Regions from separate parts of the Sphingopyxis sp. LARHCG72 genome, predicted to be linked through region 2. Evidence: riboswitches for the same ligand, from Rfam matches in the RefSeq annotation. Region 2 holds a riboswitch; each other region holds the start of a gene.
The links. Region 2 has a riboswitch for cobalamin ahead of ACIPPQ_RS09340 (TonB-dependent receptor plug domain-containing protein). Riboswitches for the same ligand answer to the same signal wherever they lie in the genome.

Region 1 (9,568 bases), 140 kb from region 2:
GGCGCAAGATCGTCTTCGGCATGGAGATGGACGAGATCAAGGGCATCGCGATCGAGGGCGCGAAGCAGCTCCGCGACAATGCCGCGCGCCTGCCCGGCACCGACTGGCGCTTCGAATACAGCCCCGAAACCTTCTCGACCGCCGAGCTCGATTTCAGCATCGCCTGCTGCGAAGCTGTGATGGACATCCTGCAACCCACGGTCGACAAGCCGATCATCCTCAACCTCCCCGCGACGGTCGAGGCCTCGACGGCGAACATCTACGCCGACCAGATCGAATATTTCTGCAAGAATTTGCCGAACCGCGACCGCGCGATCATCAGCCTGCACACCCACAACGACCGCGGCACCGGCGTCGCGGCGGCCGAGCTCGGCCTGCTCGCGGGCGCCGACCGCGTCGAGGGCTGCCTGTTCGGCAATGGCGAGCGCACCGGCAACACCTGCCTCGTCACCATCGCGCTCAACATGTACACGCAGGGCGTCGACCCGCAGCTCGACTTCTCGAACATCGACGAGGTCATCCAGACGGTCGAATATTGCAACAACCTGCCCGTCCACCCGCGCCACCCCTATGGCGGCGAGCTCGTCTACACCGCCTTCTCGGGCAGCCATCAGGACGCGATCAAGAAAGGCTTCGCCGCGCGCGAGCGCCAGAATGACGAAAAATGGGAAGTCCCCTACCTCCCCATCGACCCCGCCGACCTCGGCCGCAGCTACGAAGCGGTGATCCGCGTCAACAGCCAGTCGGGCAAGGGCGGCGTCGCATGGGTGCTCGAACAGGACAAGGGCCTGAAACTGCCCAAGAAGATGCAGGCGAGCTTCAGCCATATCGTGCAGGCGCTCGCCGATCAGACGAGCCGCGAACTCGGCGCCGAGGATATCTGGCACGCGTTCGAGGGTCAGTATCTGGCCACCGAAGCCAAGCGCTTCCAGCTCGTCGACTGGTCCGAAACCCATTCGGGCGCCGACCGCATCTTCGCCGGCAAGCTTACCATCGACGGCACGGCGCGCAGCGTCAGCGGCCGCGGCAACGGCCTGATGTCGAGCGTCATCGCCGCGCTCAGCGAAAGCGGCGGCCCGGTGATGGACATCGTCGACTATAGCGAGCACGCGATCGGCCAGGGCAGCAATGTGCAGGCCGCAGCCTATGTCGAGTGCCGCACGGCGGACGGGAAAAGCCTGTTCGGTTGCGGGCTGGATACGGACGTTGCGACGGCGAGTGTGCGGGCGATTTTGTCGGCGGCTAACGGGGCATGACCCCGGTTATATTTAAACCCAATGAATTGTCGTCGGCCCAACGCGACGAGTTCATAGCTATGGTTCATCAAGGCGCTCAGGTTAGCAAGCACACCCTTGGCAACCTAGTTGACCGTGCGGTCGCGCTGGTGACGATATATGACGGAGACCGATTGATCGGGACTGCGGCTATTAAAGACCCAAATCCCGACCATCGCCGAGGCTATTTCGTCAAATCCGGAGAACGCGCGCGCGAAGTACAGTTTCCGCTCGAAATGGGCTGGGTAGTTGTCCATCCGGATTATCGGGATCAAGGGTTAGCAAGAAGCCTTATCCAAGCGGCGATTTCAGCAGCCCCAAATGGCATGTATGCGACAACCAAGACTGACAGGATCCTGAAAATCCTACCTGAATACGGCTTCATTCAGCTAGGCGCTAGCTTTCCCTCAGCAGAGGATCCGAATGCGGAATTGACGCTGTTCGTTCGCGATTTCCAGGCACGATCTGAATGATAGAAACCGCCGATGATTGTCGGTCATCGGCGGTTTCGCGTTGTCAGATGATCGACACCGTTTTGGATCGGTGGACGATCAGAGCCTTCTCAAATTCACCAACCGCAAACTCGTGGCTGGCCTGATTCTTTGCAAGTTTTTGCGGATCGAAACGCGCCATATCCAGCACGAGACGATAAGCTCCAGCAATATCCCCGAGGTAACGATCAAGGAACTCAACCGGGTCGGTGCCCCAAACAACGCGGTCGCCGTCGATTTCCATGAGGCCCTTCAACCCATAAACCAGCGGCATGATCAATCCGTCAGGGTACCGGTAGTTGACCGGAATATTGAGATAATGCGTGGTCGGCTGTGATAGGACAAAGGAACTTTTGTCTTTTGCTGCTTCTCGCCGAGCCGGGCTGTACATTTTGACGATCGGGTTCGCGCCGAAGCGATAAGTGTTAGAGTTATACGCCTCCGGAAAATCGGCATAAATCTTATCATAAAGCTTCGGAAGATCGGCAAGAATATCGAAGCAGCTTGCCACCGTATCATTGATCAGTTCATGCGTCGGACCATCGCGCGCTTCCGACACGCCAGGATCAAACATAAGCTTGTCGAACTGCTTGGAGCACTCGCCTTTGTTGCGGTAGATATTCTGCGGCGTTACATTGATTTCCAGTGGCAAAAGCTTCGCTTCGTTCGCTCGGTTAAGAGGAATCCAAGCCAAGGCCAAAAGGTCACGAACTTTGACCGGGCGAGCCTCGTTGCTTTCCCATTCGTTACTCTTCCATTCAACACGGGAAGCAATCGCCGGATCCAACCGCTCGCGGATCTCAGTGTAGAATCCTAGTTTGTTCGACTTTGTTTCCTGCGTCAGCTGGGCGTTATTGTTTCGCGCCGCGCAGATGTCCAAAACCGACATCTCGAACTGCTGAACCGCCCGCACGTCTTCCGGATCCGAAGGTACAAGCAACTCGACCGGAACAAGAAAATCAAACTGCTCCTTGACCTCTTCCAACTCCGAACGACGATCCTCCCACAGCCCCTTCATGTCTTCCCAAAGCGAGATGCGATTGATTTCGCGTTCGTCCGCGACAGCCGAAAGCATGTGAATGCCGATAGCCAACATATTGTGGCCGCCATCAAGGATGCCTTCCGACTCTGGGTTTTCGAAAACCAATTCAAAACGGTTCCGCTGGAGAGCTTCGTAACCCGCCGTACCGATCAAGATGCCTTTGGATTTGAACGGAAAGAGTTCGGGAGTTTCATCCAATGACTCTAAGATTCCGTTGGTCACGCTACCCGTCTTAGCTGCACGAGGGTTCGCTTCGAGGGAGACATGATCAAACAGCGCGTAGAGATCGCGCCCTCGGACGAAGCCCGTATAGCGCTTAATCCCGGCGATCGAATTTTCGCTGGAATTCGAACTAAGGCGCTCTTCATCTCGCGAACTAGGCTGTTCAGCGACGAGAGAAAATCGGATGATTAGTTTGGATTTATCAGTCATTTTCAGTCCTTCAATTGAAGAGACTGATTTCGACTATCGAGCACGAAATAGGTGCCATCATGTCGGCGAACCAACCATTTTGTCGCTTTGCAGCGACCGATAACCGAAACCATCTCAGGCTTCATTTCAGCTTCTATCCAGAAGCGCCGTCAGGTTGCGTCACTGCCGCTGGTTTGTCAATCCACCTGTTGAAGCTCAAAACCCTTTCCTACATTTTACCCATATGGTTTATTTTGTCGGTTTTAACCAACCGAAAGGACGAATCGATGGACGACTCCCCGCACGATCCCGCGTACATCCCCGCCCCCGGCAGCTATCACTGGACGCCCAAACTCCAGCGCGAGTTTCTCGAAGCCTTCGCCACCAACGGGTCGGTGAAGATTTCGGCGGCGAAGGTCGGCATGTCGCCCGCCGCCGTCTATCAGCTGAAGCAGCGGCCCGAGGGCGCGGCGTTCAGGCTCGGCTGCGCCGCGGCGCTGCTCATCGCGCGCGGGCGGCTCGTCGACGAGCTGCTCGACCGCGCGATCTGGGGGCATGAGGAGACGAGCACGATCATGCGCGAGGAGGATCGCAGCTTCGTCAAGCGCCGCCGCCTCGATTCCCGTCTCGGCCTCGCGATGCTCGCGCGGCTCGACAAGATGGTCGAAACGCGCGCGCCCAAAAGAGGAGAATGGCCGGGCGAAGAGATGCTCGCACAGATCGTCGCCGGCGACTGGCCGGGCTTCCTCTCGCTGTTCGACGTTGCGGAAGCCGCACGCGGCGGGGCCGGGGCCGCCCGCACCGCTGCCGCCGAAGGAGCCACCGCAGAAACGCCCGAAAGCGAACAGGATACCGGCGCCGCAACCGGCCCGGCCGAGGGAATGCCCGCCGCGCTCGCGCTCTGGCTCGCGGGCCACGACAACCGCGCCAACCCGCTCGCCAGCCTCTGGCACGACACCGCGATCGCGAATGAAGTTGCGCAGTTTTCCGCCGCTTCGGACGCCGAGGCCGAAGGCGCCGACGAGGCCGAACCGACCCCCGAGCAGGCGGCGGCCTCGATGACCGTCTGGTACGACGACGAAAGCAGCGAGCTGCGCACCAACTTCCCGCCGCCCGACGGCTTCGCGGGCACCGAAGACGGCCAGTTCGGCGACCCCGACTATGAACGCGCGCTCGACGTCGACGAGGAAGTCGCATGGGAGGACGCCCGCACCGAGGCCTTCGCGCCGCTGCGCCTCGCCGGCGAGGCCGCGCGCCGCGCCTTCTTCGCGCTGCCCGATCCGGCGAACGACCCGGCGCGCGAGGGCAAGGCGGCGCGCAAAAGCGCGAGCGGCTGACCGGTCTTGGCAAGTTGTTAAAGCCGCTCGGCTAATGCCCGCTCATGGCGGCCCGCAACGACACGATCGAGCAGGAAAGAGCGTCCTTTCTCGCGCGTTTTCGCCGCGACCCGGCGGGGCTCGTCTATTCGCGCACCCCCGGCGGCGAGGGACGGCTGGTCAGCGAGGACGAGGCGGCGGCGCTGCTGACCGAATTGGATCTGATGTCGCATCGCCACGCACGCCGTTTTTCGCGGTCGGCCTGGGTCGCCGTCATCGGCTTCCCGCTCTTCCTCATCGCGGCGACTACCTTCAATCCGCTGTTCGGCATCCTCGCGATCGCAGCGCTCTGCGGCTGGTTCGTCGTCGCGGTCGTCCAGCGGCTGGCGCGCGCGCGGTTCGTCGCCGGCGTCTGGCCGCGGCTCGACCGCAATCCGCCCGTCCGCGCGCTCTCGCGCGCCGAAAAACTGGCCCGCGGGTTCGCGATCCCCTGGTGGCAGACGCTGCTCATCTTCGCCGTCGGCGCACCGCTCGTCCTGTTCGTCAAGGCACCGCCATCCGCGCTGCCGCAGGTCTGGCGCGACTGGCAGATGGTCGCCATCGCCCTCTTTTTCATCGCCGCCATCCTGATGCTGGTCTGGGGCGGCATCCGGCAATGGCGCCACCGCGGTGCCGCCCGGGGGGCCGGCAGGCCGTGATGCGGTCGCGCGGTTCGCCGGGGCTGGACGGCCCTGCGCCACCCCCTATAGCAGCCGCATGTTCACCCACCGCCTCGCCGCCCCCGCCGACCTCGAAGCCCTGCGCGCCGTGATGGCGCGCGCGATCGCCGAGCTGCAGAAGGGCTTTCTCTCGCCCGCGCAGATCGCGGCGAGCAACGCGGTGATGGGGCTCGATACGCAGCTGATCGCCGACGGCACCTATTTCATCGTCGAGGAGGACGGCCGCATCGCGGGCTGCGGCGGCTGGTCGCACCGCGCGACGCTCTATGGCGGCGACCATAGCAAGGATCTCCGCGATCCCGCCCCGCTCGACCCCGCGACCGACGCCGCGCGCATCCGCGCGATGTACACGCACCCCGAATTCGCGCGCCGCGGGGTCGGGCGGCTGGTGATGGCGCTGTGCGAGGATGCGGCGCGCGGCGCGGGCTTCCGCCGCGCCGAGATGATGGCGACCTTGTCGGGCGAGCCGCTCTACCGCGCGTGCGGCTATGAACCGATCGAGCGGATCGAAGCGCCGGGGCCGGACGGCGTCGCGGTGCCGCTGATCCGCATGGGCAAGGCCCTCTAGTCAACCCTTGCAGGACATCCAGGAGCGTCCGGAAAGCGGCCGCGTGCGGTTAATCGACGACCCAATAATCGGTCGCGCCGCCCGGCTCGTGACCACGGCGACAGATGATTTCGCCATCTTGCGTCAGCTCGGCCCAGTCGCCGATCGGCTCGCGCTCCATCAAGGCGAGCGCCGCGGCGACGTCCTCAGCCTCGAACGCCACGCGCTTTTCCATCCCGAACCACGCATCGCGGTATCGCAGCACATAGGTGGTGAGCGAGGGAGCGGAATCGGCCGGAGCATCGGGGCGCGGCAGACAGTCGCATTCGCCGTCGCTGGAGCCGCTGGGATTTGGCTGGGGGAGCTTCATTGGGGGGAGCCTTCGGTGGGGGAAACGAAGGGGACGGTTTCGATGGCGTGTTCAGCCAGGACCGTCGCCGGGGCGAAAGGGGTTTGCGATACGTCTCCTTGCCGCACTCTGGCCCGCGCAGGACATGGATGGCGCCGCGATAGACGGCGCACAATCCAAAAAAGATATAATATTTCATTGCCATACACCTGCCACTCCGCGGCCGCGCGTTCGACGAGCGGCGTTATCGAATCGACAAACGACTTGACGATCGCTGCTTATCATCGCGCGCCGCCTTGCGTGGTCGGCTGTGGCTGAATAGCATATAAAGAATTCTTTATATCTATATTGACAGGCTCCGCGCCCGCACTATGCTCCAAGCTGTCGAGGTTCTCCGTTTCGTTTGCACGGAGTGGAGCTAAGACGGGAAGCCGGTGAAAAACCGGCGCTGCCCCCGCAACTGTAAGCGGTGAGCGGCGGTCGATACGTGTCACTGGTTCGCAAGGAACCGGGAAGGCCAGACCGCCGCGTCGATCCGTGAGCCAGGAGACCTGCCTCGTCAGATACGTCCTCCGGCGGGGTGTCCGGTCAGGCCGCATGCATGGCTGCGCCCCACCCTTGCTTTGCGGGCGCGGAGTCCCGTGCGTACGCGTCTGTCCGGCGCCTTGCCCCTTGCAAGGTGCTTGAAGAAATGACTGTCAGTGTCGCCACCCTCGGCTTCCCCCGCATCGGCCTTCGCCGCGAGCTCAAATTCGCGCTCGAAAGCTATTGGGCGGGCAAGTCCAGCATCGCCGAATTGCAAACCACCGCAGCGGGCCTCCGCGTCGCCAACTGGGCATCCCAGAAAGCGCTCGGCGCCGACATCCTGCCATCGAACGACTTCTCGCTCTACGACCATGTGCTCGACACCAGCACGCTGATCGGCGCGGTCCCGCCGCGCTACGACTGGAGCGGCGAGAGCGTCGACCCCGACCTCTATTTCGCCATGGCGCGCGGCGCCCAGGGGCCATCGGCTTGCGGCCACAGCCACGACACCACCGCGCAGGAAATGACCAAATGGTTCGACACCAATTATCATTTCATGGTCCCCGAACTCACCGCAGGCCAGACGTTCCAGATCGCCTCGACGAAAATCTTTGACGAATTTGAGGAAGCGAAAGCGCTCGGCTACACGACCCGCCCCGTCCTCCTCGGCCCCGTCAGCTACCTCATGCTCGCAAAGGGCAAGGCGGTCGAACCGCTCGCGCTCCTGCCGCAGCTTCTCGACACCTACGCCGAAATCCTCGCCCGCTTGGCCAAGGCCGGCGCCGAATGGGTCCAGATTGACGAGCCCTGCCTCGTCCTCGACCTCACGACCGAACAGCGCACCGCCTTCGAGCGCGCCTACGCCCGCCTCGCCACCCGCGGGCCGAAGCTGATGCTCACCACCTACTTCGGCGGCCTCGGTGACAATCTCGATCTCGTCGCCGACCTCCCCGTCCACGGCCTCCATCTCGATCTCGTCCGCGCGCCGGGCCAGCTCGACCCCGTGCTGGCAAAGCTCCAGCCGCACGTCCTGCTCTCGCTCGGCGTGATCGACGGGCGCAACATCTGGCGCGCCAACCTCCCCGACCTCTACTGGCGCCTCAAGGAGCTGGCGGGCAAGCGCGACCTCATCCTCGCGCCGTCCTGCTCGCTCCTCCACGTCCCCGTCGACCTCGCGCTCGAAACCGGCCTCGACCCCGAAATCGCCCAATGGCTCGCCTTCGCGGCGCAGAAGATCGAGGAACTCGCGGCACTCGCCAAGGCGCTGAACGAAGGCGAGGACGCCAGCTTCGCCGCCTTCTCGGCCTCGCGCATCGCCGCGGTCGCACGCCAGACCTCGCCGAAGATCCACAATCCAGAGGTCGCATCCCGCCTTGCAGCCCTCGACGAAAGCGCGACCAACCGCGCCTCGCCCTTCGCCGCGCGCCGCGACGCGCAGCAAAAGCGTCTCGCCCTCCCCGCCTATCCCACGACGACGATCGGCAGCTTCCCGCAGACCCCCGAAGTCCGCAAGGCGCGCGCCGCCCACATCAAGGGCGAGATCGACGACGCCGCCTACGACCAGTATCTCCGTGTCGAAACGCGCGCCGCGGTCAAATGGCAGGAAGAAATCGGCCTCGACGTCCTCGTCCACGGCGAGTTCGAGCGCAACGACATGGTGCAATATTTCGGCGAGCAGCTCGCGGGCTTCGCCTTCACCCGCGCCGGCTGGGTGCAAAGCTACGGCTCGCGCTGCGTCCGCCCGCCGATCCTTTACGGCGACGTGTCGCGCCCCGCGCCGATGACCGTCGGCTGGTGGCGCTTTGCGCAGGACCAGACCGGGCGCCCGATGAAAGGGATGCTCACCGGCCCCGTCACCATCCTCAACTGGTCCTTCGTCCGCGACGACCAGCCGCGCGAAACGAGCTGCCGCCAGATCGCGCTCGCGATCCGTGACGAGGTGCAGGACTTGGAAGCCGCCGGCGCTGCGATCATCCAGATCGACGAAGCCGCGCTGCGCGAAGGCCTCCCCCTTCGCCGCAGCGAATGGCAGCATTACCTCGACTGGGCGGTCGAAAGCTTCCGCATCACCGCGAGCGGCGTCCGCGACGACACCCAGATCCACACGCATATGTGCTATTCGGAGTTCAACGACATCATCCGTGCAATCGGCGCGATGGACGCCGACGTCATCTCGATCGAGACCGCGCGGTCGCAGATGGAGTTGCTCGACGCCTTCGCGACCTACGCCTATCCGAACGAGGTCGGCCCCGGCGTCTATGACATCCACAGCCCGCGCATCCCCGCGGAGCGCGAGATGACCGACCTGCTGACACTGGCGGGCAAGCATCTGCCGCCGCAGCAAATCTGGGTGAACCCCGACTGCGGGCTCAAGACGCGCAAATGGGACGAGGTGCGCCCGGCACTGACCGCGATGGTCGCCGCCGCGCAGGCGATGCGTACGAAAGCGCGGATCAAGGAGGCTTATGATGCAAACTGAAGCCATCATGCCCGATGGCCAGCCCGCCGTCCGTGTCACCGCCATGCCCGCCAACGCCAATGTCTATGGCGATATTTTCGGTGGCTGGCTGATGGCGCAGATGGACCTTGCGGCCTCATCGGTGGCCTCGCGCCACGCGCGCGGCCGCGCGGTGACGATCTCGGTGGAAGGCATGACCTTCCACCGTCCGGTCTTCGTCGGCGACGAGGTATCGGTGTTCGGGCGACTGGTAAAAGTCGGCCGCACCTCGATGCACGTCGAGGTCGAAGCCTGGGCACGCGACCGCCACGCCGACGAGGATAACAAGGTCACGCAGGCGGTCTTCATCTTCGTCGCGGTGGGGCCGGACAGGCGGCCGCTAGCCGTCCGTCCGCTCGCCGAAGCGATCGCCTGAGCCAAAGCGCCGCCGCGGAGT
Region 2 (9,568 bases):
CTATGGCGGCCTGGTCTTTGCCGACGTCAATTCGGTCGGCTTTGCGCGGAAGGCCGCGGCTGCGGGCGTCGACGGGCTGGTACTCGTCGCCGCGGGCGCGGGCGGCCATACTGGCGCGACCGCGGGTTTCGCCTTCGTCGAGGAGGTCCGGCAATTCTGGGACGGGCCGCTCGTGCTCGGCGGCGCGATCTCGACGGGTCATGCCGTGCGCGCGGCAGAAATCCTCGGCGCCGACTTCGCCTATCTCGGCACGTCGCTCATCGCCTGCACCGAAAGCATGGCGGTGCAGCCCTATAAGGATATGGTCGTCGCGGCGGGCGCCGAGGACATCATCCCTTCAAAGGGCATCACGGGGGTGACCGCCAACTGGTTGAAATCGAGCCTGGTTGCGGCGGGTTACGACCCCGCGAACATGCCCGAGGACAAGCGCCCCAATTTCTCGGACGCGCAGGGCGACGCGAAAGCGTGGAAGAATGTCTGGTCCGCCGGACAAGGCGTCGGCGCGGTGCGCGGCGTCGAACCCGTCGCCGTCATCGTCGACCGCCTTGTGAAAGAATATGATGCGGCCGCCGCGAGGCCGCGCTTTGCCCCTGCCGAAGGAGTCATCGCATGACCGCCCAGCTTGTCGACACGATCGAGACGACGATTCAGCCGAACGACCATCCCTATATGAAGGGCGCCTGGCGCCCGACCTACAATGAATGGAACGCGATCTTCGCGAACGGCGATGCCGAGGTAATCGGCAATATCCCGACCGATATCAACGGCGTCTATGTGCGCACCGGCGAAAACCAGATCCACGAGCCGATCGGGCGCTACCACCCCTTCGACGGCGACGGTTTCATCCATTCGATCAGCTTCAAGGACGGCCGAGCGAGCTATCGCAGCCGTTTCGTGCGCACCAAGGGGTTCGAGGCCGAAAAGGAAGCCGGTCGCTCGCTCTGGGCGGGGCTGATGGAGCCCCCGCACAAGTCGACGCGCCACGGCTGGGGCGCGCAGGAATGGCTGAAGGATTCAAGCTCGACCGACGTCGCGATCCACGCGGGCAGGATCATCTCTACCTTCTACCAGTGCGGCGAAGCCTACCGGCTCGACCCGTTCACGCTCGAACAGTTCGGCACTGAGAGCTGGGTGCCGCTCGACGGCATTTCGGCGCATTGCAAAGTCGACCTCGCGACCGGCGAGCTGATGTTCTTCAATTACTCGAAGCATGCGCCCTACATGCACTACGGTGTCGTCGGCGCGGACAATAAGCTGAAGCATTATATCCCAGTCCCGCTCGCCGGGCCGCGACTGCCGCACGACATGGCGTTCACCAAGAATTACACAATCCTCAACGACATGCCGCTCTATTGGAACGAGGAACTGCTCGAGCGGAATCTGCACGTCGTCCAGTTCCACCCCGACGAAAAGACGCGCTTCGCGATCATCCCGCGCCACGGCCAGCCCGAAGATATCCGCTGGTTCGAGGCCGAGCCGACCTATACGCTCCACTGGCTCAACGCGTGGGAGGAAGGCGACGAGATCATCCTCGACGGCTATTATCAGGAAGAGCCGATGCCGAAATCCTATCCGAACGCGCCCGAGGGGCTCGAACGGATGATGGCCTATCTCGATCAGGGGCTGCTCAAGCCGCGCCTCCATCGCTGGCGCTTCAACCTCAAGACCGGCGAAACGAAGGAAGAGCGGCTCGACGATCGCGACCTCGAATTCGGCATGTTCAACCACCGCTATGCGGGCAAACCCTATCGCTACGCGTATAGCGCGATCCCCGAGCCGGGCTGGTTCCTGTTCCGCGGGCTGGTGAAGCACGACCTGAATGCCGGAACGAGCGAGGAATATGAATTCGGTCCCGGCCGCTTCGGCAGCGAAGCGCCCTTTGCGCCGCGCATCGATGCGAAGGACGAGGATGACGGCTATCTCGTCTCCTTTATCGCCGACCTCGAAACCGACCGCTCCGAATGCGTGCTGATCGACGCGAAAAACATTGCGGCGGGGCCGGTGTGCCGGATCATCCTGCCCGAACGCATCTGTTCGGGAACGCATACCGTCTGGGCGTCGGGCGACGACATCGGCATGGGTGCCAACAGCGTGCTGGCCGCCTGAGATGATCGCCGCGGGAGAGGATAAACGGCGACAGCATCGGGACAGCGGCTGGTGGGGCGACAAGAGCTTTGCCGACCTGTTCTTCGCCAACGCGGTGGCGCACCCCGACCGGCTGGCGCTGGTCGATGCGCCCAATCGCGCGGACTTCGCGTTCGGCGAGCCGCGACGGCTGACCTACGCCGAACTTGAAGCCGAGATCGACCGGCTCGCGGGCGCGCTGGTCAAATCGGGGGTCGGCAAGGACGATGTGCTGCTCGTCCAGTTGCCCAACATCAGCGAATTCGTCGCGCTCTATTTCGCCGCCGCGCAGATCGGTGCGATCGTCAGCCCCGCGGCGGTGCAATATCGCAGCCATGAGCTGAAGGGCATGATCGGCGTGGTCGAGCCCAAGGCCTTCGTCTGCGCGACGCAGGTGAAGGGCTGCGACCATGTCGGCGTTGTGCAGCCGCTGCTGGACGGTGTCCGGCTGATGACCTTCGGCCCGAACCCGCCCGCCGGCGCACTCGACCTGTCGACTGTTCGGGGTGACGAGCGAACCCTCGCCGCGCATGTTGCCGCGAACCCGGTCGACGCCGACGATATCTTCACCATCTGCTGGACCTCGGGCACCACCGGCGTGCCCAAGGGCGTGCCGCGCAGCCACAATCACTGGATCGCCGTCGCGGGGGCGGGTTACGAGGCGATGAAGGTCGGGCCGGGCGACATCCTGCTCAACCCCTTCCCGCTGATCAACATGGCGAGCATCGGGGGCATCACCATGTGCTGGCTGACCAGCGCGGGGACGATGGTGCTCCACCATCCCTTCGATCCCGCCGTCTATCTCAAGCAGATCGCGACCGAACGGCCGAGCCTGACGATCGCGCCGCCCGCCGTACTCAACATGCTGCTACAAAATGAGGCTTTGCTCGCGTCCGTCGATCTCTCCAGCCTGCGCGTCATCGCTTCAGGCTCGGCGCCGCTCGCCCCCGCGATGGTGCGCGGTTTCCAAGAGAAGCTGGGCATCATCATCGTCAACGTCTTCGGATCGAACGAGGGGATGAGCTTCATCACCGGCGAAGGCGACATGCCTGACCCCGACAAGCGCGCGAGCCTGTTCCCGCGCCGCGGCACCTATCAGCGCCCCTATGGCGAGGGCCGCGCACCCAATATCGAAAGCCGGCTCGTATCACCCGGCGGCGGCGACCCGATCGAGGAAGACGGCGTGTCGGGCGAGCTCCAGATCCGCGGGCCAACGCTGTTCGAGGGTTATCACAACGCCCCCGATCGCACCGCCGAAGCCTTCACCGACGACGGCTGGTTCCGCACCGGCGACCTGTTCGAGATCGCCGAGGGGGGCGATTTCTACCGCTTCGTCGGGCGCTGCAAGGATCTGATCATCCGTGGCGGGGTCAACATCTCGCCCGAGGAGATCGACCAGTTGCTCGGCGGCCATCCTTTGCTTGCCGAGGCGTGCGTCTTCTCGCTCCCCGACCTCACGATGGGCGAACGCATCGGCCTCGCCTATGTCCCGCGCGGGCCGGACGATGTGGGGATCGGCGAGGTCGCCGACTATCTCCGTGAAAAGGATCTCGCGGTGTTCAAACTGCCCGAACGCCTGTTCCGCTTCGACGCGCTGCCGCGCAACGTCACCAACAAGGTGATGCGCAGCGAAGTGCGCGAAATGGCGCTCGCCACTCTCGAAAAGGAAGCCTGACATGGCAAAGGACGTCTTCATCCTCGGCGGCGCGCAGAGCGATTTTGCGCGCAATCTCGAACGCGAGGGCGGCGGCTTGTTCGAGCTGTTCCGCGACGTCGCCGAAGCGGCGTTCGTCGCGACGGGCATCGAGCCCAAAGAGATCGAGACCGCGCATGTCGGCAATTTCGTCGGCGAGCTGTTCGCGGGACAGGGCCAGCTCGGCGGCTTCTTCGGCCACGTCCACCCCGATCTCGCGGGCATCCCCGCGTCGCGGCACGAAGCGGCCTGTGCGTCGGGCAGCATCGCGATCCTCGCCGCCGCCGCCGAGATCGAGGCCGAACGCTACGGCCTCGCGCTCGTGCTCGGCATCGAGCTGATGCGCAACGTCCCCGGCCAGCGCGCCGCCGAATATCTCGGCGCCGCCGCCTGGGCGGGGCGTGAGGCGCAGGAAGCGCGTTACCTCTGGCCATACATGTTCGCGCGTGTCGCCGAGGAATATGAGGAACGCTTCGGGCTCGACCGCGCGCATCTGCGCGCTATTTCGGCGAACAATTTTGCCAATGCGAAAAAGAACCCCAACTCGCAGACGCGCGGCTGGGCGATCACCGACGACCATCTGGCCGAGAATGACGAGGTCAATCCGCTGATCGAGGGGTCGCTTCGCAAGTCCGATTGCGGTCAGGTCACCGACGGCGCCGCCGCCATCTTCCTCGCCTCGCGCGAGGTGGCCGAGGCTTATGCCAAACGCCGCGGCATCCCCATCGACAGCCTTCCGCGCATCAAGGGCTGGGGCCATGCCACCGCCCCCCTGCTCTATTCGACCAAGGTCGCGGACAGCCGCGGCGGCGACTATGTCTTCCCGAGCGTGCGCAAGGCGATGATGGACGCGCTGCGCCGTGCGGAGATGCCCGACATCTACGCGTGCGACGGGGTCGAGGTGCACGACTGTTTCTCGATCACCGAATATATGGCGATCGACCATTTCGGCATCACCAAGCCCGGCGAAAGCTGGCGCGCGGTCGAGGATGGGACGATCGCGCTCGGCGGCAAGCTGCCGGTGAACCCGTCGGGCGGCCTCATCGGACTGGGGCACCCTGTGGGTGCCACCGGGGTGCGCATGCTCCTCGACAGCTGGCGGCAGGTCACCGGAAACGCGGGCGACTATCAGGTCGAGGGCGCGCGCAACTTCGCGACCTTCAACGTCGGTGGCAGCGCGACGACGGCGGTCAGCTTCGTGGTCGGCACCTGACTTGCCGCATCCCGTCTATCTGTACGACGCCGTGCGCACGCCGCGCGGCAAGGCGCGGCCCGACGGCGGGCTTGCGGCGCTGAGCCCGCAGGAGCTGGTGCGTAGCCAAGCGGCGGCACTCGCTGCGCGCTGCGGTGACATCGCGGCGACGCCCGATGCGCTGCTGCTCGGCTGCGTGACGCAAGCGGGTGCGCAGGGCGGGCATATCGCGCTGGTGTCGAAGCTGCACGCGGGCCTGCCCGACCACACCGCCGCGCACAGCATCAACAATTATTGCGCGTCGGGGCTGTCGGCGATCGGTCAAGCCGTTGCAAAGGTCGCAAGCGGCGAAGCGACGCATATCCTCGCGGGCGGGGTCGAGTCGATGAGCGCAAGCCACTTCCTCGGCGACCGCGCAGGTTTCTACACCAATGACGAATTGCCGCCGCGCGCGCGCTTCGTGCCGCCGGTGCTCGGCGCCGACCGGCTGGCGCACGCCGAAGGCATCACGCGGGGTGAGCTCGATGCTGTCGCGCTCGCTTCGCAGCAGAAAGCCGCGGCGGCGGAAACCGATCCGGCGCTGCAAGCGTCGCGCATCACGACCGGCGCGCTGACGGGCGAGGAATGTATCCGGCCGCAAACGAGCCCGGAATCGCTCGCCGCCGCGCCCGCGGCTTTCGGCGAGTTGCAGGCGCAATATGCGGGGGCGCTGGAAGGCGCGACCTTCGAGCCGCTGCACAGCATCGCCCACGCCCCGCCGATCTGCGACGGCGCGGGGTTGGCGCTCGTCGGCGGCGAAGGGCTCGGCATCGCCCCGCGTGCGCGCGTGATCGCCTTTGCCGAGAGCGGCGGCGATCCTGCGGCGTCGCTGACCGCCGGCTTCGCAGCGATGGACAAGGTGCTGACGCGCGCCGGACTGGCGCTGGACGACATCGACCGGATCGAGTTCATGGAAGCTTTCGCGGTCACCATCGCCAAATTCCACCGCGACCGGGGCGCCGACCCGGCGCGCATCAACGTGTCGGGCGGACACCTTGCCAAGGGGCATCCGATGGGTGCGAGCGGCGCGATTCTGACATCGACGCTGCTCGACGCTCTCGACGCGTGCGGCGGCCGATACGGGCTCGTCGTGCTGACCGGCGCGATGGGGGTCGGCGCGGCGATGATCGTCGAGCGGCAATAGGCATTGCGCAAAACCGCCATTCCGCTATGGGCGGCGCGTGCGGGGTTGCCCCGCGCATGATCGCGCCGGTGCCCGAAAGGGCTTAAAACGGGAACGCGGTGAAGGGGTTCGTCCTGAACCCTGAAAGCCGAGGCTGTCCCTGCAACTGTAAGCGGCGAGCGAGATGCACCGGTCCGGATTTTCGGATCAGCCACTGGGGTCACCTGGGAAGGCGTGCATCGAGCCCTGACCCGCGAGCCAGGAGACCTGCCGGCGTGGGTCGCTCAATGCCAAGGTCCAGGGAAAGGCCGCGGCACGGAGGTTTCCGTCGAGCGACGACCAGGCGGCCGGAGCCGCCTCGGTGCCGGTGCCGCAGGCGTTACGCCACTTGCGATGCCGGCATCGGTCGATCGCGTCCGCGTATCGACAGGCTCCGCCCTTCGTTGCCGGCGTCGGGGGCTTTCCCATGTTGAAATTTGCGAGCATTTCCCTGATCGCGCTGACCGCAGCGACGCCGGCTTTCGCCGAAACCGCCGATAACGACCGCGACGATATCGTGGTCACTGCATCGGGCGTCGAGCAATCGCGCGACGAAGTCGGACAGGCGATCACGATCCTCGACGCCGACACGATCGAAAAGCGTCAGACGATCAACGTCGTCGACCTGCTGGTAACGACGCCCGGCGTGCGCTTCAGCCGCACGGGTGGGACCGGCTCGGTGACCGGCGTGTCGCTTCGCGGCGCGGAGACGACGCAGACCTTGGTGCTGATCGACGGGGTGAAGGTCAACGATCCGAGCGGCATCGGCGACGGATATGATTTCGGCCACCTGCTGACCGGTAACATCAACCGGATCGAAATACTGCGCGGATCCAATTCGGTCGTACACGGCAGTCAGGCGATCGGCGGCGTCGTCAGCCTGATGACCGCGACGCCGGCCGAAGGCTTCGCGGCGAACGCTTCGGCCGAATATGGCTATAGCGATACGGTCAATGCCAAGGCGGATGTGTCGGGCACCGCCGGGGCGATTTCGGGCGGGATCGGCGGCGCCTATTTCCGCACCGACGGCATTTCGTCGGCCGCCGTCGGGACCGAGAAGGACGGATACAAGAATTTCGCCGGTAACGCGCGGCTGAAGGTCGCATTCAGCGATGCGCTGAGCCTTGATCTGCGCGGCTATTACATCAACGCCGACCTCGATTATGACAGTTTCTTCGGCGCGCCAGCCGACAGCGCCGACGTCGCCAAGCTCGACCAATATATCGGCTATGCCGGGGTGAACCTCGCCCTGTTCGACGGCAATTTCACCAGCCGCGCGGCGGTGACGTGGATGCGCAACGAGCGCGACTATTATTTCGTGCGCGGGACCGCGCCCGATTACGGCTATTCGGGCACCAATCTGCGTTTTGAATATCAGGGCGTCGTGACGCCGGCCAGCCAAGCGAAGCTGATCTTCGGATATGAGCATGAGCGCCCCGATTATGATTTCTTCGGCTTTGGATCGACCGACAGCCAGAAGGCCAATATCGACAGCGTCTATGCGCTGGGGATCGTCCAACCATTCACTGGCCTGTCATTGACCGGCGGCATTCGCCACGACGATCACAGCCAGTTCGGCGGCGCGACGACATTCGGCGCCAACGCCAATTATTCGCCGAACGCGGGCGCGACCAATGTCCGCCTGAGCTATGGCGAAGGGTTCAAGGCACCGTCGCTCTACCAGCTTTACGACGCGTTCAGCGGCAATGCTGCGCTCCGCCCCGAACGGTCGAAAAGCTATGATATCGGCATCGACCAAAGTCTTGCAAACGGCCGCGCGCTCGTTTCGCTGACCGCGTTCCTGCGCAACACGAACGACCAGATCAATTACGACAATGCGACCTTCACCTATGGCAATATCGACCGCACGCGCGCCAAGGGGATCGAGGCGACGCTGGCACTGAAGCCCGTCGATGCGCTGAACGTCACCGCATCGTACAGCTATATCGACGCACGCGACCGGTCGGGGCGCCCGGCGTTCGACGGCAAGCGCCTGCCCCGCCGTGCCGCGCACGCGGTCAGCCTGTCGGCCGATTATGACTGGTCGTTCGGCCTGTCGACCGGCGCGACGCTGACGCTGGCCGGCGACAGTTTCGACGATGCCGCGAACAATGTGCCGCTCGACGGCTATGCGCTCGCCGGTATTCGCGCGTCCTTCCCCGTGGGTGGCCATTTCGAGATTTACGGCCGCGTCGACAATCTGTTCGACGCCGATTACGCAACCGCGGCGGGCTACGGCACCTATGGCCGGGCCGCCTATGGCGGCGTGCGGGCGCGTTTCTGATGAAGGCGCGCACCGACGCCGAGCACACGGCGAAGATGAAGAAGATCCAGGCCGCGCAGAACAGGAAGGTCGCGGCGAAGACCGTCGAAAAGGGTCTGGTGATCGTCCACACCGGCCCCGGCAAGGGCAAGACCTCCGCCGCGCTCGGCATGGCCATCCGCGCAATCGGTCACGACATGAAAGTCGGTGTCGTCCAGTTCGTAAAGGGCGCGATGGCGACGGGCGAGAAAGCCGTGTTCGATCGCTTCCCCGACCTGATCGAGTTCAAGCCGATGGGCGAAGGCTTTACCTGGGACACGCAGGACCGGACGCGTGACATCGCGGTCGCGCGGGAAGCGTGGGAAGAGGTGAAGCGGATGATCGCCGACCCCTCCTATGCGATGGTGATCGCCGACGAACTCAACATCGTGCTGCGCTATGACTATCTGCCGGTGGGTGAGGTGCTGGAAGCCATCGAGGGCAAACCGCATATGACGCATTTCATCGTCACCGGCCGCAACGCCCCGCAGGAACTGATCGACGCGGCCGACCTCGTCACCGAAATGGCGCAGGTGAAGCATCCGTTCCGCGAGCAGAATGTGAAGGCGCAGCGGGGAATCGAGTTCTGATGGCCCGCCGCGTCCTTATAGCGCTTGGCGCGCTGTCGGGCGGCGCGGGGCTCTTGTGGGCGGCGTCCCCCGCCGCGCCAGCCAAAGCGCCCGCGCTTCCGCAGCGCATCGTGTCGATCAACCTGTGCGCCGACCAGCTCGTACTTGCGCTCGCCGATCACGGCCAGATCGCGGGGCTGACGAAAAACGCCACCGATATCGAAATGTCGGGCGAGGCGGAGAAGGCGCACGGCATCCCGCTGCTCAGCAATTCAGCCGAGCAGATATTGGCGATCGAACCCGACCTGATCGTCGGCATGCCTGCGAGCCGCAGCGCGGCGCTTCGGGCGCTGCCTGAGCAGAGCTATCCACTTCTCGACCTCGACACCGCAAACACGCTCGATGAAATCTATGCGTCGATCCGCAAGACCGCCGTCGCCGTCGGCCATCCCGCGCGCGGCGATGCGCTGATTGCGCGGATGCAAGG
Region 3 (9,568 bases), on a different contig from region 2:
GGTCGAGCCGCGCCGCCGCCTCGCGTACCAGATGCGCGAGCAGGGTGACGCCGAGCGAAGTGTTGCCCGTCTGGAGCACCGCGATGTCGCGCGCCGCATCGTCGATCAGATAATGATGGCGCTCCTCGAGCCCGGTGGTGCCGATAACGATCGGTTTCCGCGCCGCGACACACGCGTCGAGCGTCGCTTCGAGCGCCGCGGGCGACGAAAAATCGACGAGCACGTCGCTTTCGCTCGCGAGCTTCACGACATTGCCGCCGCGGTCGACGCCGCAATAGCGCTGCCCCGCTTCGGATATGGCGGCGGCGAGCGCGACGCCCATCCGCCCTTCGCTGCCGATAATGCCGATGCTGGTCATGGCTTGCCTTTCCTGCCCCCGTCATGCTGAAGCGCGTTCAGCACCCGTCCGCCTAGCGGCTGTGGCCCCCGAATCAAGAAGAACAGGATAGCATGTCCCCGATCCAGAATATCGTCATCCTGACCGGCGCCGGGGTTTCGGCCGAAAGCGGCATCGACACATTTCGCGACGCCGGGGGCCTCTGGGAACAGCACCGCGTCGAGGATGTCGCGACGCCCGAGGCCTTTGTGCGCGATCCCGACCTCGTCCTGCGATTCTACGACATGCGGCGCGAAGCGATCCAGACCAAGACGCCGAACGCCGCGCACGAGGCGCTGGCGCGGCTCGACGCGGCGTGGCCGGGCGAACTCCTGATCGTCACGCAGAATGTCGACGACCTCCACGAGCGCGCGGGGGCGAAGCGGCTGATCCACATGCACGGCGAGCATCTGAACGCCTGGTGCACCGCATGCGACACGCGGAGCCCGTGGACGGGCCCGCTGCTCGATCGCCCAGCGTGCAGCGCGTGCGGCATCGTCGGCCATCTGCGCCCCGACATCGTCTGGTTCGGCGAGATGCCGTACCGGATGGACGATATCTATCACGCGCTGAACCGCGCCGACCTGTTCGTGTCGATCGGCACCTCGGGCGCGGTCTATCCCGCCGCGGGGTTCGTACGCGAGGCGCGCGCGGCGGGTGCGCGAACGCTCGAACTCAATATGGAACCGAGCCAGGGCAGCCACTGGTTCGACGAAGCGCGGCATGGCCCGGCGACGCGGCTGGTGCCGCAGTGGGTCGGGGAAATGCTCGGCTAGCGACGGGCCGAGAAGAAGTCGCGCAGCAGCGCTGCGGCCTCGCTTTCGCCGATGCCGTCATAGACTTCGGGCCGATGATGGATCGTCGGCTGCGCGAAGGTCCGCGGGCCGTGGACGACCGCCCCGCCCTTCGGATCGTCGGCGCCATAATAGAGGCGTGCGATTCGGGCATGCGCGATCGCGCCGGCGCACATCGCGCAGGGTTCGAGCGTGACATAAAGGTCGCAGCCATCGAGCCGCTCGTTGCCGAGCTTTGCCGCCGCGACGCGAATCGCGACGATTTCGGCATGCGCAGTCGGATCGTGCGATTCGCGTGGGCGGTTATGCCCCTCGGCGATAATCGCGCCGTCCTTGACGATCACCGCGCCGACGGGCACTTCGCCCCATTCGGCGGCGATACGCGCGAGATCGAGCGCGCGGCGCATGGGTTCGGGGAGCGGGAACGAGGGCATAAAAGCGCCCTATTCGCTTGACGAATCTCCGGCAAGCCGATAAGCGCGCGCCTTTCCCGGCTCACTCCGGTCCTGTTCTACCCGTTTTGCGGGAAGTGCCCGGACGCCGATCCGAAATTTTTTGACGAGGACGAAGACCATGTCGCGCATCTGCGAACTGACCGGCAAGGGCCGCCAGGTTGGCCACAATGTCAGCCACGCCAACAACAAGACCAAGCGCACCTTCCTGCCGAACCTGCAGAATGTGACGTTGCTGTCGGACGCGCTCGGCAAGGGCGTGAAGCTGCGCGTGTCGACCCACGGCCTGCGCACGGTCGAGCATAATGGCGGCCTCGACAACTGGCTGCTCAAGGCCGGCGACGACCAGCTGTCGGCTGGCGCACGCAAGGTGAAGAAGGAAGTCGCAAAGAAGCTGGCCGAAAAGGCCGCTTAAGCGCTTTCGAATCGCTGAAGCAATCAGGCGGCCGGGTTACCGGGCCGCCTTTTTGCTGTCCGGCGCCTTTTTGGACGGCAGGTCGACCAGCTCGAACTGGAGCAGCAGGCTGCGCTGCCACACGTTGAAATTATCGTCGGCGACGAGCCAGAGAAAAGTGCGGCCTTCTTCGACCGAAATCGCCGCGCCTTCGTAATTTTCGGCAAGCGCCCGCGGCACGCGCCCGACCGTCCGCGCGCGCACGACGGCGTCGGCCTTTATGTCCGCCGGGTCGACGATCGCCACGATCGTGGTGAACACCGGGTTGAACCCGAGCCGTCGGTGCACGAGCAGGATGCGCCCGTCGGGCAACGCGGCCGCGTCGCTGACCAGTCCCCGCCGGGCCGAATCGTAAAAAAAGCGGACGGGCGGCGGCCCCGGTGCGGCGGGATCGCCGCTGTAGATCAACGCCGCGCGCCCGCGCGGATCGTCGTCGGCATCCTCCGAAAATACCACGGTCCGCCCGTCGGCGAGCCGCGCCATCGCTTCGGGCCCGCGATTCGCGGGCCAGCGCGGTCCGGGGAGCTTGCGGCGCGATTCGATCTGCGAAAGCCCCGGATCGAGCCGCCATATCGCGTTGATGCCTTCGAGCGCGACCCAGACCTTGCCGCTGGCCGCGTCGACGAACATCGCCTCGGTATCGGCGGCCGCCTTGCGAGCCGGGCGGCCATCGATCGTCGGCAGCGCGTGAATCGAGACATCCGAAACCGCCCCGCGCTTATCGAGCGACAGGCGGGTCGAATAGCCATTGTCGCCGATCAGCAGGAACTGCCCCGGCGCGGTGCGCGCAATCGCCGAGAAACCCCCGAAACGACTGTGCGGACTGACGAGACGCCAACCACGCACAAAGCGCATGCCCCCGCCTTCTTCGGGCGCGAAGGCCAGTGGGCGCGCCGCGGCGCTCTGGGTCAGGTCTTCCTGCGGATAGCGTATCACGGCGCCGGGCACCGGGCCGACGGCAAGGAAAATCAGGGCGGCGAGGAGCAGGCGGCGCATCGCCGCGGGGTTAAGGCGCCGCTGCCGGAAAGGAAAGCAGTTCACCGCAGAAAGCTGAACATTGGCCAACAACCATGTTCAGGCTTCGCTCAATGCGAATCGGGCAAAACCGTTTCATCGACAAAGCCCAGTCGGGCCAATGACGACGAAGGAGAACGACAATGAAAAAGATGGTGACCCTCTCGATCGCCGCCCTGATGTCCACCGCGACGCTGGGCATGGCGGCTCCCGCCGCGGCGCAGAACGGCTATTACGACCGTGACGGCTATTCGAGCTATTACAGCGGCTATGATCGCGACGACCGTCGCTATGACCGCCGCGACTATCGCCGCGACAACCGCCGCGATTACCGCAACGACCGTCGCTCTTATCGTGGCGACCGCCGCAACTATCGCCAGTGCGACAAGGGCACCGGCGGCACCGTGATCGGTGCGATCGCGGGCGGCCTTGCCGGTCATGAAATCGCCGGCCGCGGCGACCGTACGGTCGGCACGATCATCGGCGGCGCCGTCGGCGCCATCGCCGGCCGCGCGATCGACAAGGGGAATGACGGCTGCCGTTAAGAGGCAGTCCCGACCCCCAATAATTCCTCTCCCCCTTTCACCCCGTCCGGCCCCGCGCCGGGCGGGGTTTTCTTTGCGCCGTGCCGCCGCGGGAGGAGAAGCTTGCCATAAAGGCCGGGGAAGCCTAGGTTTGCCGCCAAGTGCACGCCCGCGGTTTTGCGGGCGCGTGAGCAGACAGGTAATAATAGCCATGCGGCAAATGGCAGCGCCATCGAGGCGACCGCCGCGGCCCGGCCCGGCGGTAAAAGGACGAAACAAGGCGGGCGGCGATGCGCGCCCGATGCCGGTCACGCGGCCGCGTAGCTATGCCGCGATCGACCTTGGCACCAACAATTGCCGGCTTTTGATCGCGCGACCGCAAAATGGCGAGCTTGTCGTGATCGACGCCTTTTCGCGCATCGTCCGGCTCGGCGAAGGCCTGCACGGCACCGGGAAGATCAGCGATGCGGCGATGGACCGCACCGTCGCGGCGCTCGCGATCTGCGCCGACAAGCTCCGCCGCCGTCACGTTTCGCTGTCGCGCGCAGTCGCGACCGAAGCATGCCGCCGCGCGACCAATGGCGAGGAACTCGCCGAGCGCGTCCGCCGCGAAACCGGCATCGTCCTCGACATCATTTCGGCCGCCGAAGAGGCGCGCCTTGCCGTCCTCGGCTGCCATAACCTGATGGAGCCCGGCGACGGTCCGGCGCTGATCTTCGATATCGGCGGCGGTTCGACCGAACTGATGCACGTCGACGTGTCCGACCATGACGTCAAGATCCACGACTGGATCAGCGTGCCGTGGGGCGTCGTGTCGCTGACCGAGCACGCCCCGCTGCCCGAGGACAGCCTTGCCGGGCGCCAGGCCGCCTATGCGCATATGCGCGAAGTGACGCGCGAGGCCTTTGCCGCCTTTGCCGGGCGCGCCGAACGCTTCGCTGGCCAACCGCTCCGCCTGCTCGGAACCAGCGGCACGGTGACGACGCTCGCCAGCGTTTTCCTCGACCTGCCGCGCTACGACCGTCGCGCGGTCGACGGGCTCGTCGTCCCGTCGGATGCGATGCGCGACATCAGCCGCCGCCTTGCCGACGCGAGCATCGCCGACCGCGCCGAGATCGCGTGCATCGGCCGCGAGCGCGCCGACCTGGTCGTCGCCGGCTGCGCGATCCTCGAAAGCATCATCGACCTGTGGCCCGCGGCCCGCGTCGGCGTCGCCGACCGCGGCATCCGCGAGGGCATATTGCGCTGCCTTGCGGTGCAGGGCCGAGACATTCCGGTCACCCGCCGCGAGTATCGCAAATGAGCGGCGGCAGCGGAAAAGGTGGCGGCGGCCGGGGCGGCCTGCACGTGCGCGTCAAGACCGCACGCAAACGCAGCGTGTCGTCGACGCGCTGGCTGCAACGCCAGCTCAACGACCCCTATGTCCGCCGCGCACAGGCCGAGGGCTATCGTTCGCGCGCCGCGTACAAGCTGATCGAACTCGACGACAAGTTCGGCTTCCTCAAGAAAGCGCGCGCGGTCGTCGACCTGGGCATCACGCCCGGCGGCTGGTCGCAGGTCGTGCGCAAGGCGAACCCGCGCGCGCGCGTCGCGGGGATCGACCTGCTCCACTGCGAACCGATCGAGGGCGTCGCGATCCTCGAGATGGATTTCATGGACGATGCGGCGCCCGACGCGCTGATCGAGGCGCTCGGCAGCGCCCCCGATCTCGTGATTTCGGACATGGCGGCGAACACCGTAGGCCATCCGCAGACCGACCACCTCCGCACGATCGGGCTGGCCGAGACCGCCGCCGATTTCGCGGTGCAGAATTTGCAGCCCGGCGGCGCCTTTGTCGCCAAGGTGTTCGCCGGCGGCGCTGACCGCGAACTTCTGACTTTACTCAAACGTCATTTTTCGACGGTAAAGCACGCCAAGCCGCCGGCGAGCCGCAAGGGGTCGCCCGAACTCTATGTCATCGCGCAGGGCTTCAAAGGCCGCGGCGACGGGGCGGAAGCGGAGACGGAATAGAACGCGAATGGGTCGCATCCGGGGGAGAATATTGATGGGCAAGTCGAGGCAGTCGGTCGCGGCCGTGACACTGGCAGCGCTGATGCTGGCATCGTGCGGTGGAGGCGGCGACGGCAGCCTCGGAAGCGGGGGCCCGATCACCGTTCCGCCCACCCCGACACCGACGCCGACCCCGACCGCTAACTGCGGCCTCTCCGCGCGCCAGTCCTTCGCCAAGGCGGTGATCGACGAATGGTATCTGTTCCCGAACGACGTCGCGAGCGGCGTCAATCCGGCGAGCCATGGCACCGTCCAATCCTATATCGACGCGCTGGTCGCGCCCGCGCGGGCACTGAACAAGGACCGTTTCTTCACCTACATCACCTCGATCGCCGAGGAGAACGCCTTCTACGCCAACGGATCGAGCGCCGGATTCGGCGTTCGCATGGCCTATGATGCGGCGAACCAGCGGATCGTCATCGCCGAAGCCTATGAAGGCGCGCCCGCCTTTGCCGCGGGGATCGATCGCGGGACCGCGATCGTCGGGATCGGCACGACCGCCGGCACCGTGCGCAGCGTATCGAGCATCGTCGCGTCCGAAGGGACCGCGGGGCTGACCAATGCGCTCGGCCCGAACGATCCGGGCGTGAGCCGCGTGCTGCGCATCACCGACGCCGCCGGCACGCGCGACGTCACGGTGGCCAAGGCCGACTATTCGCTCGACCCCGTTTCCGACCGCTATGGTGCAAAGATCATCAGCGAGGGCGGGCGGAACTATGGCTATATCAACCTGCGCAGCTTCATCTCGTCCGCCGACCCGCAGCTTCGCACGGCGTTCCTGAATTTCCGGAACCAGGGGGTGACCGACGTCATCATCGACTTCCGCTACAATGGCGGCGGGCTCGTTTCGACCGCCGGGTTGATGGGCGACCTGCTCGGGCGCAATCGCACCTCGAGCGAGGTTTTCTCGCAGATGGTCTTCCGGCCGTCGAAGGCGTCGGCGAACAATGAAACGCGCTATTTCGCCGCGCAGCCCGAATCGATCGCACCGACGCGCATCGCCTTCATCGGCACCGGATCGACCGCATCGGCGAGCGAGCTCGTGATCAATTCGATGCTGCCCTATCTCGGTACCAACATGACGCTCGTCGGCGCCAACACCTATGGCAAGCCCGTCGGCCAGATCGCGCTCGACCGGGCGGAGTGCGACGACCGGATGCGCGTGATCGCCTTTGCGACCGCCAATTCGGCCGGCGCAAGCGACTATTATGACGGGCTGGCGCCCAAGATCGCGAACAGCTGCGCCGCGAACGACGACCTGAGCCTGCCGCTCGGCGATCCCCGCGAAGCATCGGTGCGCGCGGCGATCGGCTTCCTGTCCGGGACCGCCTGTACCACGCGCATCGCCGGCGCGAGCGCCGGCGCCGCCGCGCGCAGCAGCCGGTCATTGGCGCCCGAGCGGCCAGAAATGCTGATGGCCGACCGGCCAAGCGCGGCACAGCGCGACCTGCCGGGGCTGTTCTGACGAACGCCCTGCTGCATTGCAGCAATTGACCGCGCCCCGGAAATCGGGCTAACGGCCGCGGCAAGCGACAGGTTCCCCGGCGACGGGGACGAAGAGGGAACGGGAAAACCCCGGCTGCCCCTGCAACTGTACGCGGCGAGCCATCGGCCACTTGCCATTGGGATTCCGGTCTCGAGAAGGCGGCCGACCGGCGCTGACCCGCAAGCCAGGAGACCTGCCCGTCGCCGTCGTCTTTCGACCGGACAGGGTGTGCCGGGCGGACGGGGGTGAACCCGCATGACGACAAAGTTGGCTGCGCATGGGCGCGGGCGATGGCGTGCGTCCCCGGGACAACCGCATCGACCGTGCACATGGGCGGCCTTGTCGATGGGGTACCCAATGTTCAAAGTGATTTTCCGAAGTTCGATCTGCCTTGCCGCCGTCGCGGCCTCCTCCGCCGCGGCCGCCGACGAAGCGGCGACCGCGCACGCCGTCGCCGCCGATGGCGACAGCATCATCGTCACCGCAACGCGCGCACCGCTGACGCTCGACGAGGTGCCCTCGTCGATCGCGGTGCTCGACAAGGAAGCGATCGACCGCGCGCAGGACATCGGGGTGACCGAACTCCTGCTCCGCACGCCGGGCATCAGCATCTCGCGCAACGGCGGGTACGGCACGTCGACCTCGCTGCGCATTCGCGGCGCCGAATCCGAGCATAGCGTCGTCGTGATCGACGGGGTGAAGCTCAACGACCCGTCGTCGACCGGCGGCGGCTTCAACTTCACCAATTTGCTCGCGGGCGACATTGCGCGCATCGAGGTGCTGCGCGGGCCGCAGTCGATCCTGTGGGGTAGCCAGGCGATCGGCGGCGTGGTCAACGTCGTGACCGCCTCGCCCGAAAAGAGCCTCGAAGGCAGCTTCGATCTCGAGGCCGGATCGCGCGAGACCGTGAACGCGCGCGCGGCGATCGGGGGCCGTACCGGACCTCTGAGCTGGCGCATCGGCGGCCAGCGCTTCACCACCGACGGCATTTCGTCGCACGCAAAGGCGTTCGGCGGGGTCGAGCGCGACGGCTATCGCAACCACAGCGTGTCGGGCCGCGCCGAACTGGCGCTCGCCGACAATGTCAGCGTCGATGTGCGCGGCTATTATTCGAGCGGCCGGGTCGAATTCGACGGCTTCAACGTCGACAGCAACGACTATGGGCTCAACAAGGAATTCGTCGGTTATGCGGGGCTGAATTTCGACCTCGCGGACGGGCGCTTCCGCAACCGCGTCGCTTACGCCTATACCGACACCAACCGCGACAATTTCAACCCCGACCGCGCGCGTCCGCAAAGCTTCGAGGCCGACGGCAAGAACAAGCGCTGGGAATATCAGGGCAGCTTCGATTTTACCGATCGCATCACCGCGATCTTCGGGGCCGAGAATGAACGGTCGGATTTCCGCAGCCGTTCGCCCGCGGCCTCGCTCGCCACACCGCTACCCGCCTTCGCGCGCGGCAAGGCCGAGCTGACGAGCGTCTATGGCCAGCTCAGCGTCGAGCCGGTGGACGGGCTCACGCTCAACGGCGGCGTCCGCTACGACGATCATGACAGCTTTGGCAGCCAGACGCTGTTCGCTGCGGGCGGCGTGTGGCGCCTGTCGACCGGCACGGTGCTGCGCGCGAGCTATGGCGAAGGGTTCAAGGCGCCGTCGCTCTACCAGCAGTTCAGCGAGTACGGGAATGTCGGGCTCGACCCCGAAGAGGCGCATGGCTGGGAAGCGGGCATCGAACAATATCTGTTCGACCGCAAATTCGTCGTCGGCGCGACCTGGTTCGACCGCAAGACGAAGAACCAGATCATCTACAACAGCTGTTCGTCGACGACGACCAACCCGATGTGTTTCGTGCCGGGCGACCCGACGACGCGGCGTTTCGGCTATTATTCGAACGTCGCGCGCAGCGAGGCGCACGGGGTCGAAGCCACCGCCGCACTGGCGCTCGGCGGGCTGAAGATCGACGGCAATTACAGCTGGATCGTCGCCGAGGACCGGTCGCCGGGTACCGCCAATTTCGGCAAATGGCTGCCGCGCCGTCCGCGCAATACCGCCAACGCCTCGGCAAGCTATGGCTTCGACTTCGGACTCGAACTCGGCGCGGCGGTGCGCTGGTCGGGCAAAAGCTATGACAATGCGAGCAACGCCCAGCGGCTCGACGACTATACGCTCGTCGACCTGCGCGCGGAATTCGCGCTGTCGGACGAGGTCAAGCTGTTCGCGCGCGCCGAGAATATCTTCGACGAGCAATATATGACCGCGTTCCGCTATGGCTCGCTCGGCCGCAGCATCTATGCCGGCATAAGGGGGCGCTTCTGATGGCCGCGTTGTCGCAGCGCGGCGCGTCGGCGCTCTGGGTGTCGTTGCTCACCGCGGCGAGCACAGTGACGACGCTCGCGCTGGGCTGCGCGACGCCCTTTCC

Region 1: it holds a riboswitch for cobalamin, as region 2 does, so the genes downstream of both, metE (5-methyltetrahydropteroyltriglutamate--homocysteine S-methyltransferase) here and ACIPPQ_RS09340 (TonB-dependent receptor plug domain-containing protein) in region 2, are expected to answer to the same signal.
Region 3: it holds a riboswitch for cobalamin, as region 2 does, so the genes downstream of both, ACIPPQ_RS00585 (TonB-dependent receptor plug domain-containing protein) here and ACIPPQ_RS09340 (TonB-dependent receptor plug domain-containing protein) in region 2, are expected to answer to the same signal.

The regions. Positions count from the first base shown of each region.
Region 1 covers NZ_JBIXJU010000003.1:197,664-207,231, forward strand. The annotation lists gene leuA (2-isopropylmalate synthase) at 1-1,256, shown strand, start outside; gene ACIPPQ_RS08655 (GNAT family N-acetyltransferase) at 1,253-1,747, shown strand; gene ACIPPQ_RS08660 (hypothetical protein) at 1,791-3,239, opposite strand; gene ACIPPQ_RS08665 (hypothetical protein) at 3,506-4,555, shown strand; gene ACIPPQ_RS08670 (hypothetical protein) at 4,600-5,232, shown strand; gene ACIPPQ_RS08675 (GNAT family N-acetyltransferase) at 5,291-5,821, shown strand; gene ACIPPQ_RS08680 (hypothetical protein) at 5,871-6,170, opposite strand; cobalamin riboswitch at 6,520-6,722, shown strand; gene metE (5-methyltetrahydropteroyltriglutamate--homocysteine S-methyltransferase) at 6,841-9,153, shown strand; gene ACIPPQ_RS08690 (acyl-CoA thioesterase) at 9,140-9,547, shown strand.
Region 2 covers NZ_JBIXJU010000003.1:336,882-346,449, forward strand. The annotation lists gene ACIPPQ_RS09315 (NAD(P)H-dependent flavin oxidoreductase) at 1-613, shown strand, start outside; gene ACIPPQ_RS09320 (carotenoid oxygenase family protein) at 610-2,106, shown strand; gene ACIPPQ_RS09325 (class I adenylate-forming enzyme family protein) at 2,108-3,799, shown strand; gene ACIPPQ_RS09330 (acetyl-CoA acetyltransferase) at 3,801-5,030, shown strand; gene ACIPPQ_RS09335 (acetyl-CoA C-acyltransferase) at 5,032-6,192, shown strand; cobalamin riboswitch at 6,242-6,460, shown strand; gene ACIPPQ_RS09340 (TonB-dependent receptor plug domain-containing protein) at 6,638-8,494, shown strand; gene cobO (cob(I)yrinic acid a,c-diamide adenosyltransferase) at 8,494-9,102, shown strand; gene ACIPPQ_RS09350 (ABC transporter substrate-binding protein) at 9,102-9,568, shown strand, end outside.
Region 3 covers NZ_JBIXJU010000001.1:109,755-119,322, reverse strand. The annotation lists gene dapB (4-hydroxy-tetrahydrodipicolinate reductase) at 1-358, opposite strand, end outside; gene ACIPPQ_RS00625 (NAD-dependent deacylase) at 451-1,152, shown strand; gene tadA (tRNA adenosine(34) deaminase TadA) at 1,149-1,604, opposite strand; gene rpmB (50S ribosomal protein L28) at 1,744-2,037, shown strand; gene ACIPPQ_RS00610 (esterase-like activity of phytase family protein) at 2,074-3,072, opposite strand; gene ACIPPQ_RS00605 (glycine zipper 2TM domain-containing protein) at 3,234-3,635, shown strand; gene ACIPPQ_RS00600 (Ppx/GppA phosphatase family protein) at 3,826-4,917, shown strand; gene ACIPPQ_RS00595 (RlmE family RNA methyltransferase) at 4,914-5,624, shown strand; gene ACIPPQ_RS00590 (S41 family peptidase) at 5,659-7,128, shown strand; cobalamin riboswitch at 7,181-7,364, shown strand; gene ACIPPQ_RS00585 (TonB-dependent receptor plug domain-containing protein) at 7,507-9,465, shown strand; gene ACIPPQ_RS00580 (hypothetical protein) at 9,465-9,568, shown strand, end outside.